Linked DNA regions of Rubripirellula amarantea. The protein of the gene in region 1 interacts with the protein of each later gene in a pairwise test. Links are inferred from orthologs where the notes say so. Each region holds a gene or a part of one and is shown on either strand. Other genes may lie near its edges.

Evidence for each region.
Region 2: the proteins of pepT (region 1) and tpiA interact in binary tests that used the Escherichia coli proteins (3 or more experiments, as listed by UniProt). The link is inferred for Rubripirellula amarantea from one-to-one orthologs.

What each region holds. Positions count from the first base shown.
Region 1 is NZ_SJPI01000001.1:1,430,174-1,436,856, forward strand. The notes cover bases 3,738-6,683. They hold pepT (peptidase T), read left to right. Parts: upstream 3,738-4,550; coding sequence 4,551-5,816; downstream 5,817-6,683. Other genes in these bases: Pla22_RS05185 (3'-5' exonuclease), read right to left, coding at 3,738-4,452; leuD (3-isopropylmalate dehydratase small subunit), read right to left, coding at 5,988-6,581; leuC (3-isopropylmalate dehydratase large subunit), read right to left, coding at 6,617-6,683. Also shown: Pla22_RS05175 (hypothetical protein), read right to left, coding at 1-1,317; Pla22_RS05180 (arylsulfatase), read right to left, coding at 1,712-3,559; more of Pla22_RS05185, read right to left, coding at 3,556-3,737. UniProt on the Escherichia coli protein: Cleaves the N-terminal amino acid of tripeptides.
Region 2 is NZ_SJPI01000001.1:1,649,848-1,656,321, forward strand. The notes cover bases 1-2,737. They hold tpiA (triose-phosphate isomerase), read left to right. Parts: upstream 1-859; coding sequence 860-1,615; downstream 1,616-2,737. Other genes in these bases: aroF (3-deoxy-7-phosphoheptulonate synthase), read left to right, coding at 1-784; secG (preprotein translocase subunit SecG), read left to right, coding at 1,677-2,288; Pla22_RS05985 (YicC/YloC family endoribonuclease), read left to right, coding at 2,325-2,737. Outside these bases: more of Pla22_RS05985, read left to right, coding at 2,738-3,284; gmk (guanylate kinase), read left to right, coding at 3,316-3,918; Pla22_RS05995 (DNA-directed RNA polymerase subunit omega), read left to right, coding at 3,903-4,175; Pla22_RS06000 (flavoprotein), read left to right, coding at 4,224-4,778; Pla22_RS06005 (putative manganese-dependent inorganic diphosphatase), read left to right, coding at 4,840-6,474. UniProt on the Escherichia coli protein: Involved in the gluconeogenesis. Catalyzes stereospecifically the conversion of dihydroxyacetone phosphate (DHAP) to D-glyceraldehyde-3-phosphate (G3P).

The DNA.
Region 1 (6,683 bases):
GTGTACCGCGATCGTTTGATCGTCACACTGCAACGCGTCTTGGTTAGGCTTCCAATCCCGAGTCAAATTTTCGACCCAGTCTCGGTCTCTCAAATGCATCACGACATTGCCACCGAAAGTTTCGCCTGCATACTCGCTGGCTACGATTTCGTGGGCGGACGAAGAAGAATCCAAGTTCAGTGACTCGGGACCCGCTACGACTTCGATGGACTCAAAGGCTGCGACGTCATCTTCGCTCAGGTTGGTCAACCAGATTTGATCTTTGCCTAAGGGATAGTAGATCAGTGTGTGAATTGTCCAAGGTTGCTTTGCCGTGTCTTGAAGCGCATCCGCAACCATGGTTTCGGTGCTGCGATTCATTATTCCGGTAACACCCGGCAATCGCGTGACCGCTGGCAACCGCGGCATGATGCTGCGAGGGGTAGTTTCAGGTTCTTTCTGATGCGAGTTCAACCACTTGCGCGGCGAGATGCCCTGGATCACCGCCGATGCGATGGAGTTCGCTTGATCTCCGCCTGGTCCGATATCGACGCGAAGCTGTTGATGTTGGTTTCCAGGAACGCGTATGTGGATACGGTGCGGCATCCCTGGGGTCATGACGGGTAGTTTCGCCTGGAATACGCTTTTCGAATCAAGCAGTGAAACCTTTTCACCATGGTGTTCCATTGTTTTGAGTTCACCGGTGGCCTTCTGGACTCCGGGAATCAGTCGAGTTGCCGACTCGGGGATCCATTCGCCAATGGCCCATGATGCAGCCGAGGGTCGCAGCACGCCAATCGTTTCCCAATCCGATGACTGATACGAACGAGAGCCGGAAGATTGAAAGGGGCTGCGAATTGCATTTGTCGCGTTGCGAACACTTTGCGAGATCGCGTTGGTTTCCGTTGCAATCGTTGCCGAATCATTCGTTGGCAGAATGATCATAGGTTGGGTGAGTGTGGCGATCGGTACACCGGCATCGCGAAATCGCGACCAAACCTTCCCTTGCGAATGCACAAGCTCCATGCGAACTTCGTACACGCCCGGTACCGTGGGAGCGTGATCGTTCAAGCTGATCGAGCTACTTTTTCCCTGCACATCTAAGACAACATTTCGACGTCCCGAGATCACCTGGTGGCCGTGGCTAACTCGGATTACCGAGAAGCGAAGTGTGAGCTCTTCTGAAGCAAACTCAGGAATAGGGTCGACTTCGCAAATCCAAGGCATAGGCGATCCGCTGTCCACCATCATGTTCGCCGGGATGACGGACGACAGATGCAGTTTGGACGCGTTTTCGTCCGCTGCGGTCGCGACGCCGTTGCCGATCAAGAATGCCAACACAAGTGACCAGCACAAACCGCCAACCAACGCTCGCCGGTGGAAGCTTGAAAGCCTCGACAGAATGATAGCCGTCGATGGCGCCCGCAATATGCTGGACCAACCTGGCGAACGGAACGGAAGACTTCCTTGTCTAACCATCAAACCATGAAAATGCGAAAGGGAACCACGTCGAGCGAAAGCTCACGCGAATCTTTGAACTGGACGAGCGTACAAAATCCAGTCAATACAGGTAAAGAGGGAATTTTGGGGCATAGATGCATTCGCCCACCCCTCTCGGGCTCTCAGATGGCGATCTTTGCCCGGCTACGCCGAACCGATCGCTAACCCTTGCCTGGCAATTGTCCGACCTCTCGCTTCCTGCTGCGGTCACGAGTCAAAGAATCAATTGCTATCAATCATCAATTCGTTTGAGCGAAACCTGATGCGGGCCTTGGACTTGTTCGCGCACGACAACGTCAACCGCCAATGTGAATTGTCCTGATGGCAACTGCATGACAGTTCGATTACCGGTGCGTTTGCCCGCCGGGATATCGAGTCTTTGCGAAAAGCTTCCGGCATTGATGGTCGCCTGGGCTGTCGGCAAGTCAGTGTTCATAAAGACTTCGACCTCGTAGCGTCCTGATGAATTGGATTCGAGCAACCAATGCCCGTTTGAATCGACAGCCCAAGGTTTTCCTTGGGTGTGTCGCCAATCTTGCCGAGTCAAAACCGTCGTCGGCTCATTCGGTGTGCCCACGATGATTCGCGGTGGATCGAAGTTGTCTGGTCGAGTGGAGCTGACATCGTCGAACCAAGCGGCGTATGCGTTCGCCAGTCGTTTCACCACATTGGGATGTTGGCTTGCCAAGTCTCGCTGCTGTTTAGGATCGAGGCTCAAATCATAAAGCTGATATTTGCACTCACCTTCGAAACTCTCTTTTCCGAATCCACTGGGATGCACAAGCTTCCAAGAATTTTCATGTAGCGCGAAATGGTGGTAGCGCTGCGGAACGTCACCGCGATGCGATTGAATGACGAGCTGCCGAGTCGGCCAAGGAGCGTTACGACCGGTCATCAGCGGCAAGAAACTTCGCCCGTCGATGATCAGATTCGCGGGAAGCTCTACGTCACAAGCATCCAAAATGGTGGGCAGTACATCAATGTGCGCGCATAACTCGTTTGCGGTTGTTCCCGCATCTACTTTCTCGGGCCAATGAAACAAAAGAGGAGAACGAATCCCTCCGTCATCAACGTTCGACTTGGAACCACGCATGTCGCCAACGTATCGTTTCGAGTTAGGACCGTTGTCATTGAGATATACCACGATCGTGTTTTCGCGAATGCCGAGATCGTCGAGTTTGCTGAACAACCGGCCAACGTTCTGATCAATGTTGGTAATCATTGCTGCGATGCGAGCGAGCTTATCTTGTTGCTCGTCCATCCGTTTCGGAGCGACCTTACCGACCATGATGGGAGCAAAATCCACGTTTCGGTATTGTTCGTACAAGTCGTTTGGCACATCGTGAAAGGGACCGTGAGGTGCGTTGGTCGCGATGTAGGTGAAGAACGGCGCATCCGAATCCACGCTCTTGGCAATGAAATCCATCGCCTCGTCAAAGAAGATATCAGTGCAGTAACCTTTTCTTTGGACTTGATTACCATTTTTGAAAAGCGTCGGGTCAGTGTACTTTCCTTCGGCACCGATCGGATCTGAAGGTTGTCCGATTCCGCCGCCCCGATGAACCAAGCTGTCTTGAAACCCTTGATCCATTGCACGCAGAGGATAGTTGTCACCCAAGTGCCACTTCCCATAGATACCTGTTCGGTATCCAGCGTCTCGAAGCAATTCCGCAAGTGTCACTTCGCCCGAGTCCATCATGGCTCGACCGACGTAGGTATCCACACAGCGAGTTCGATAGTTGTATCGGCCGGTCATCAAACTAGCTCGCGTTGGACCGCAAACAGGGCTGACATAGAAGTTCGTCAACCGACCGCTACACTCGTTCATCGCATCCAGCTGCGGTGTCCGAATTAGATCGTTGCCCATGAACCCGTAGTCTCCACCACCCTGATCGTCGCTGACAATCAGAACAACGTTGGGTCGACCGGCGTGCACCGAATCAGCCGATACCGCACTGACCCACACAGCACTGACCCACACAGCACTAATAAACAGGCCATAGATAACCCTCGGCAGCAGCCAAACTGCGGCCAATGTACGTGAAGCATTGGCACCAGTGAAACACGGCGGGTCGTTCATTTTACTAACTCTTGAGCACTGTCTGATTTGTCGTTGCCGGCTACTGTTGATGATTTAGCCTCGGGCGTTGGATCGGACGCCTCGTCTTCCTGCCAAGGATTGAGCCAATCATTCCAATGAGCAAGGTAGTCTTGATAGGCTTTGCAGTCTTCGGCACGTTCTTCGATCCATACCTTAGCGTCAGCGACCAGTTGAATTTCTTGCTCCAGCGTGATCGTGCCTTTGAGCGTCTTGGTGCGCAAGAAGATGAAGTAGGTGTCCAGCACATCGCAGCGACAATAATCACTGATCGCTTTCTTGTTGCCATCGTCGAACTGCTTTTGAACTTGCTCTCCATTGAGGTCCATCTTGCCAGGCTTGCCAAGCAACTGGGCAACCAAATTCAATCCTCCGTTGCAACGCGCGGCTCCGAAATTAGTCAGGACGTCCTGCAGATCTAAGTGAGCCATCGTATTAAAACGATTTCGCGGAGCTTTGTAGCCTTCGCCTTGAAACCACTTCGGAATTGCGACTCCATAACGGAACGCGGCCAGTTCCATGATGGGAATATCGAATGAGCGACCGTTGAACGTCACCCAAGTGGGATGCTTGTACGCCTCCCAGCCTCGCCAAAAGTTTTTCGTAATCACATGAGGCCGAAAGTCGGGCTCATCGAGTGATACGATGTCGACTAAGCTTAGATCGACGGCGACTTTGGCGATCACAACTGCGACTGGAATCTGGAACGTGTGCGGAATGAATGTCGTCCCGTTAAGTTCCAACAATTCGTCTTGGTAGGTCGCAATCGCGTCTTCGGGTGTATAGTTTTGGCCGGGATAGCGAACCTTGGAGATTAAATCACCATCCGAGACGCTTTCCACGTCAAAGATCAGATGCGAAATTTGTTCAGCCATGGAAGTTCGCCTGGAATGAATGGGTGCCCAACCTCGCACAATTACGAAGCAAATTTGACGCTTCCGCCCATTGTAACCTTTTTCTCTGTGAGTTTTGCATGTCGGCTTCGAGTCCCGCTTCCATCCGTATTGATCGCCAACGTCTGCTCGATCGCTTTCTGCGTTACGTGAAAATCGGCACGTCGGCGGATCCCACCAGTGACACCTACCCGAGTTCGACCTCGCAATGGGAACTGGGGCGAATGTTGTGCGACGAGTTATCCGCGATGTCCGTTGACGATGCTCACCAGGACGAGAACGCACTGGTTTGGGGAACCGTCCCCTCCACCATTGGCGAGGGCGCCCCGACGGTGGCCCTGGTTGCTCACATGGACACCTCGCCGGAATCACCCGGCGATAACGTCCAACCTCAAGTGATCGAGAACTACGACGGAGGCGACATCACACTGCTGTCAGGTGAGCTCATTGCGGTCGCTTCGTCTCCCGACTTGAGCAAGGTCGTCGGGAAGACATTGATCACGACCGATGGGACCACGCTGCTTGGCGGTGATGACAAGGCAGGCGTGGCGATCATCATGGAACTGGCCCAAACGCTTATCGAGAATCCTCATTTGCAACATGGTCCGGTGCGATTGCTATTCACTTGCGACGAAGAAATCGGGCGCGGCACCGACAAAATCGACCTCGCGAAAGTCGATGCCACGGTTGCCTACACGGTCGACGGCGGTGGCGCGGGCGAGATCGACGTGGAAACATTTTCGGCCGATGGCGCGACCGTACGATTCGTTGGTCATAACATTCACCCTGCGATCGCAAAGGATCGGATGGTCAGTGCGTTGCGAGGTGCCTGTGATTTCGTTTCGCAACTTCCCCGCGATCGCCAGACTCCCGAGACAACTGACCAACGAGACGGCTTCATTCACCCGACCACGATCCACGGTGGCGTAGGCGAAGCGACGGTGCACTTGATCCTACGTTCATTTGAAGCCGCAGACCTGGAAACTTACGCTGATCAATTGCGCTCGCTCGCGAACGACATCACGTCGAAAATACCCGGCCTAAAAGCCGAGGTCACGATTCATCGGCAATATCGAAACATGCGAGACGGCATCGCAAATCTTCCCGAGTCGGTATCAATGGTCGAAAAGGCGTTCGCCAACCTTGGTCGCCCGTGCACTCGCGAGATCATTCGAGGTGGAACCGACGGCAGCCAATTGACCGAAAAGGGTTTACCCACACCGAATCTATCGAGCGGGCAACATAACATTCACGCCGTTACTGAATTCGCGTGTCTCGACGAAATGGTCGAGGCGACCGAGCACTTGGTCGAAATGCTTCGTCTGTGGAGCGAGATGAAGTCCTGAATATCGCTGCGGATACTACCTCGAATCACCCTGCACGCGGCCCTGTGATTTCAGTCATCTGTTGCCATCGAATCTGATCTACCGCGATCCAGTGCTGATGCGATAAGTGCTGAACTCGCGAGCGATCAGTCCTGTCGAAAACTACTTTGCAAAAAAGAGATCGCTTGGTCGCTACCAACTTCGAGCGTTTTCGTAGGCGGTGATTTTCTCTTCATGCTGCAGCGTTTGCGCAATGTCGTCGAGACCATGCAACAAGTTGTGTCGACGACTCGGGTCAACCTCAAAGCTCCGCTCGAAACCGTGCTCATCAGTGATCTTTTGGTTTTCGAGATCAACTGTAAGTTGATACGGAGAATGCTTCTCGGCTCGTGCAAACAGTTCATCAATATCGGCTTCCGGCAGCACAATCGGCAGCAGGCCGTTCTTGAAACTGTTGTTGAAGAAGATATCAGCGAACGAGGGTGCGATCACGCTGCGGAAACCGTAGTCATCCAAAGCCCAAACGGCGTGTTCACGTGAGCTGCCGCTACCAAAGTTCTGACGCGCGACCAGTATCGACGCACCTTTGACGTTGATTCGGTTAAGTTCGAATTCAGGATTAGGTGTCGTGCCATCATCCATGAATCGCCAATCGTAAAAAAGGAACTGGCCGAAACCCGTTCGTTCGATTCGCTTCAGGAATTGCTTCGGGATGATTTGATCAGTGTCGACGTTGGCGCGGTCCATCGTAGCGACGACGCCAGTGTGAATAGTGAAGTTTTGCATGGTGAGTTAATGATTGTTGTGAGCGTGAAAGGCGATCAAGCGTTGGACTTGTAGTCCCAATCGCGGATGTCGACAAAGTGACCTTTGACAGCGGCAGCGGCT
Region 2 (6,474 bases), 220 kb from region 1 along the record:
CGTTTCAGGCGTCAAGATCGGTGGTGGGCATCTCGGGATGATCGCGGGCCCATGCAGTGTCGAAGAACCCGAACGGATGGTTCGCATTGCCGAGAAGGTCGCTCAATCGGGAGCTAACCTGTTTCGCGGCGGCGCGTTTAAGCCTCGAACGAGTCCTTATGCCTTTCAAGGACTCGGCGAAGAAGGTTTGCGAATACTAAAAGATGTGGGTGACAAGTTTGGCATGCCCGTCGTCACCGAAGTCACCGATCCTCGATTGGTAGAACTTGTTGCCCAGTACGCTGACATGTTGCAGGTGGGGGCAAGGAACATGCAAAACTTTGCGCTATTGACCGAAGTCGGCAAGTCGAATCGTCCTGTGCTTCTAAAACGAGGCATGAGTGCAACGATCAACGATTTGCTTATGTGCGCCGAGTACATTTTGTCGCAAGGAAACCCCAACGTCGTGCTATGCGAACGAGGCATCAAGAGCTTCGATCCGGCGACGCGCAACCTGTTCGATGTTGCGGCGGTTCCTCAGGTGCGGACGCTTTCGCACTTACCCATCATCGTCGACCCGTCGCATGCCACCGGTCGTCCGGAGTTAATTCCGGCATGTGCGATGGCGGGCATTGCCGCGGGCGCGGACGGTGTCCACATCGAAGTCCATGATTGTCCTGAAGTCGCAAAGAGCGATGGTCCCCAAGCCTTGCTGCCCGAACAGTACGATGAATTAGCCAAGCAAATGAAAGGCCTGGCTGAACTGATGGGCAAAACGATTTCACCCCTGCCAAGTGCAGCTTAAAAGTCATTCAATCGAATCCGCATACGATTCCGTTTCACTTAATTTACAAACACACCCTTCTCTGGAGATTTCCTTTTGTCACGTCGCACTTTGATCGCCGGTAATTGGAAAATGAATACACGTGCGGATTCCGCCGTGGCACTTGCACGCGAAGTCGCGAAAGCCGTAGGCGAAGAGCCCGCGGTTGATGTCGCGCTTTGCCCACCGGCCGTTTACCTATCGGCCGTTGCCGATGCCGTCGCGGGCACTCCTGTCGGAGTGGGCGCGCAGAATCTTTATGCCGCTCAAGATGGTGCCTACACGGGCGAAGTCAACGCAGCGATGCTGAAGGATATCGGATGCCACTACGTGATCTTGGGTCATAGTGAGCGTCGTGCAATCCTTGGTGAAACCGACGCCATGATCAGCGAAAAGTTGCAAGCCGCTTTGGCCGGCAACTTGGTTCCGATCGTTTGCGTCGGCGAAACGCTCGAAGACCGCGAGGCGGGCAACACCGAGAAGGTCGTTGAAAGCCAGCTTCGTGGTTCATTGGCTGGGCTCGACGAAGTGCGTGCTGCCGGGATCGTGATTGCCTACGAACCCGTCTGGGCCATTGGCACTGGCAAGACCGCATCCAAAGAGCAAGCCGAAGAAGTTCACGCGTTCATTCGTAAGCTGCTCGGCGAAATGTTCACCCCTGAGGTGGCGGATCAAATTCGAATCCAATACGGCGGCAGCGTTAAGCCAAACAATGCCAAGGAACTGCTCAGTCAACCGAATATCGACGGGGCGCTGGTTGGCGGCGCGTCTTTGAAGGCAGAAGACTTTGCCGGCATCATTCACCCCGCCTGATCGCTTCGTCGGTCTCGCCTAACCTTATCACTTAGCACTCACCTTTCACTTCGACGGTCCCATGTCTACCACGCTTCCTTTCGCACTTATCGGTTCCCTGTCCGGCGTCATGCTCGGTTGGTTGATGGGTTTCCTATCGCTGTTCTTGATTTTGTTGATTTTGATTCAACGAGGCAAAGGCGGTGGACTTAGCGGAGCATTGGGTGGTCCCGGTGGACAGAGTGCATTCGGAAGTAAGGCTGGCGACACGTTCACGGTGATCACCGTTGTCGTGGCTACCATTTGGGGTTTCACCTGTGCGTTCACCATGTGGTTGCTTGGGACTCACGCACCGTCGACACCGATGACCGACTCCAAAATCACCTCGGGGCCTGGCGATTCAGCTCGCGGAACCGAAGATGCCAATTCGAACCGACTAGACATTCCCACCATTGGTGGCGACGCCGACGGACTTAGCAGTGGCGATGATTTGGACCTGAGCGGTTTGGACATGGCACCGAGTGATTCGGAAAGTCCTGCTGCGTCGGGAACTGACGCTTCGGATTTCGAAGCAGCACCGGCGACCGAAACCCCTGCATCGGAAACCTCCACAACGGAAACCTCTGCAAACGAGACCTCTGAAACTGAGGCTCCAGAATCAGAAGATTCCGAGGCTGAAACTCCCGCCCCGTAGTTAGAATTGCCACTTCAACCTTCAACCGGAATTCCAGTGACCACCATTTCCTCATCACTCAGCGATCCGCTTACTGAGAATGAGGGTGTGCGCAGTATGACGGGGCAAGGACATGCCTCGGTCCAAGGCGACTATGGGGTCATCCGTGTTGAGGTTCGAACGGTCAACAATCGTGGCCTGAAGTGCGTTTTAAGAACGAGCGATGCTTTGTCGTCGCTAGAAAGTCGTGTTGACGCGCTCGTTCGTTCGCTGATTCATCGTGGCAGCATTTCTGTTGCGATCTCGTGGCGAAAGCCGGCCGGGCAAAACGTTCCGGCAATCGACACGGAAGTGCTCGCCGCCTACGCATCGAAACTGAATGAAGTCCGGTTGAGCGTCGGTGATGGTAACGCGGTAAACATTGACTTAGCATCGCTAATGCAGTTACCCGGCGTGATCATTTCGGCGCGAGATGAACGCCGCGACGATGTCCAGCTTTGGGAACCAGTCGAAGAGGCGATTCGACTCGCATTTGAGAATCTCAACGAGATGCGTCAGACGGAAGGTGCCAATATGGCCCAGACGCTGCACGTTGACGCAGCTCAGATCGCCGAGCGACTTGAGCAAATTCGCGTCTTGGCTCCTCGAGCAGTTGAGAACTACAGCAGCCGATTGGAAGCGAAAATTCAAAGAGTCTTGTCCGAGCGTGATATCGAATCGCAACCGATCGACATTCTGCGCGAGGTGCAAATTTACGCCGATCGGGCTGACATTAGCGAAGAGATCACCCGGCTGGGCAGTCACCTAAGGCTCTTTGCCGATGTGCTTTCCGGTGAGGCAACCGAGGGTACCAACCGCGAGCCGACGGGTCGAAAGCTGGATTTTATCATTCAGGAAATGTTTCGCGAAACCAATACGATCGGTAGCAAGGCGGCCGACGCGGAAGTTTCGAGCCACGTCGTTGAGATCAAGTGCGCGATTGAGCGGATGCGTGAGTTGGTTCAAAACCTCGAATAGAACCAATAGAAATAATCTTCAGCAGATCAGCATGAACCAGGACAATAAAGGTCGACTCGTCATTATCTCGGGCCCCAGCGGGGCGGGGAAAAGCACCGTCGTGGGCCGATTGCTCGATGAGTGTGGTCTTCCGCTTCGACTAAGCGTTTCCGCGACGACGCGAACCCCCCGGCCCGGTGAAGTAGACGGAGTTTCGTACTTTTTCCTTACCCCAGAAGAGTTTGCTAAGCGTCAAGCGGCAGGCGATTTCCTTGAAAGCAAGGAAGTTTTTGGCCTTGGGCACTGGTATGGCACACTTCGCGAGCAAGTCGCCACTGGTCTGAATCAAGGGGACTGGGTAATTTTAGAGATTGATGTTCAAGGCGCATTGACGATCCTAGAGAACGAAGACTTCGACCCCATTACGCTGTTTATCCATCCCGGTGGCATGGATGAACTGGAAAACCGCCTGCGGTCTCGTAGAACCGAAACCAATGAAGCGATCTCGGCTCGCTTAGAAACTGCCGCCGCCGAGATGCTTTACCGACACCGATACCAATTCGAAATTATCAATGGCAACGTCGACAACGCTGTCGCCGAAATTTGCCAGATATTGAACGACCAAAAGGAAAACTATCCATGCTCGAAGAGCTAAAAGAAGAAGAAATCGTCAACAAGGTTGGCGGCCGTTTCAAGCTAAGCACTCTGATCCAAAAGCGGTTGGTGCAACTTAACCAGGGCAGCCGCGCTTTGGTGAACGTAGATACGCACGACAAGATGTCGATCGTGCTGCAGGAAATCGTTCAAGACAAGATTGTTCTTAACATGGACAACGAGGTCGAGTCGGTACACGATTTGGATGCTGCCATCGCAGCGGCTGAAGGTCCTGAACTTGATGTTTCAGATCTCTAGAATCGGCACCGCGGCTTTATTCAGGTGCCGCTCTTTCGTGATAACGCAATGAGCAAGACCTCACCCACCGTTTTGCTCTGTATTGGCGGAGGCATCGCTGCCTATAAGTCGGCGATGCTTTGCAGCCGTTTGGTTCAAAATGGCGTCCAAGTTCGCGTCGCGATGTCGGACGCCGCTACGAAATTCATAGGAGTGCCGACGCTTTCGGCACTTTCGGGTCGCTCGGTTGCAACCAGTTTGTTTGACGCTTCGCGTCCGCTGGGTTCGCATATCGAACTGGCTGATGGGCTCGACTTGATGATCGTCGCCCCAGCGACCGCAGACCTGTTGGCAAAGTTTGCTCATGGGATTGCGGATGATCTGATCAGCACGACTTACCTGCAGGCAACATGCCCCGTAATTCTATCGCCAGCGATGAGCGATTCAATGTGGAACAAGGCTGCCGTGAAACGAAACATCGAAACCTTGGCTAAAGACGGCTGCAAGATGATCGGTCCTGAATCGGGCTGGCTTTCTTGTCGAGTTCGGGGTGACGGTCGAATGAGTGAACCCGATACAATCGCGGCGGCCATTTTCGCTGCCTTGGAACTACCTCAATCCTGACGCTTTGGCGGCGTCACGTGAATTCGTTCCTCTCTCTAGTAATTCTAAATCCCAGAATCGAATGACCGTCTTTGTATTTGGCCACCGCAATCCTGACACGGATGCGATTTGCAGTGCCCTCGCGTATGCTGATTTCTTGCGTCAAACCACTCGGCCTGATGCGGTCGCGGCATGCTGTGGCACGCCGAACGAACGAACCGAGTTTGCGCTCAGAAAGGCAGGGCTGCATACGCCTCGGATCATCATGGATATCCGCCCGGAGCTGGAAGACGTTTGCAACCGATCCGCGGTGGTGGCGCGATGCAACGACGTGTTTTATGACGTCTACAAGCGAATGAATGAGAACGAAGTTCGCTCCATTCCGGTGCTCGATGAAAACGAACATGTCACCGGAATCGTGACGCTGTTGGATCTGCTTGAATTGATGCTGCAGGGCGGTGTCGATCCAGTTCGATCGCGATTGGTTTGCAGTTCGCTTGCCAAAGTTGTCGACGTGGTGGGTGGGGAATTCCAGAACGCGGTCGATCCCGATCGAGTCGACGACTTCGTGGTGACCGTTGGTGCAATGAGTGCGGGCGGATTCACCGAACGCATGAAACAGTTTCCGGCGGAACGCTTGTTGGTTGTCAGCGGCGATCGCCCGACGATCCAACTTCCCGCTCTCGAAATGGGTGTGCGAGGCCTTGTGGTCACCGGCGGATACAAGCTTTCGAGCGGCTTGCTGCAGTTGGCTCAGGCTCGTGGGGTTTCCGTGATCACTTGCCCTCTTGATACCGCAACGACCACGATGCGTATCAAGGCTGCTCAGCGGATCGAGCCCGTTATCGAAACTGAATTCCTGACCTTGTCGGCGAAGATGCCAGTGGCGACCGCTCGCGGCCACGTTTACCGCTCGCCGCAGACAATCTTCCCAGTGGTCGACGGTGCGAAATTGGTCGGCGTGCTCAGCAAGAGTGACCTCGTCAATCCTCCCAAACCACAGATCGTGCTGGTTGACCACAACGAGTTGTCCCAGGCGGTAACCGGCGCGGACGAGGCGGAGATTATCGAAGTCCTTGACCACCACCGACTCGGTGGATCGCTGAAGTCAAGTCACCCAATGCGGTTCATGATGGAACCGGTGGGTTCGACATGTACGCTCGTTGCACGCATGTTTAAACAAGCGGAAATCGAGCCAACGCCAGGCATCGCCTTGTGCATGGCTTCGGGCATGATCAGTGACACCCTGTTCTTACGATCGCCAACGACCACTGACGTGGACCGCGAAATCCTGCAATGGCTGCAGACGTTCTGCACTTGTGACTTGGAATCCTACGCGAACGAGTTCTTCAGTGTGGGGTCAGCGTTACGCTCGCGAACTCCCGAACAAGTGGTCCGTGAAGATTGCAAAGAATTCGAAGAATCACGTCGGCGATTTTCGATCTCGCAAATTGAAGAGATCGGCTTTGATTTGTTTTGGAAACGCAAAGATGAATTGGCCGCCGCGCTTGAAGGATTGGCAAAAGAACACAACCTTGAATTCTCTGCGTTACTAGTCACCGACATTTCAAGCAACGGCAGCTTGTTGTTGATGAGCAGCGAGCCCGAGGGATGGGAAGAGATCAATTATCCGCAGCTTGAAGACAAACTCTACGAGCTTGAACAGGTCGTCAGCCGCAAGAAACAACTCTTGCCGCTGATTATCAGCCTGATCGAA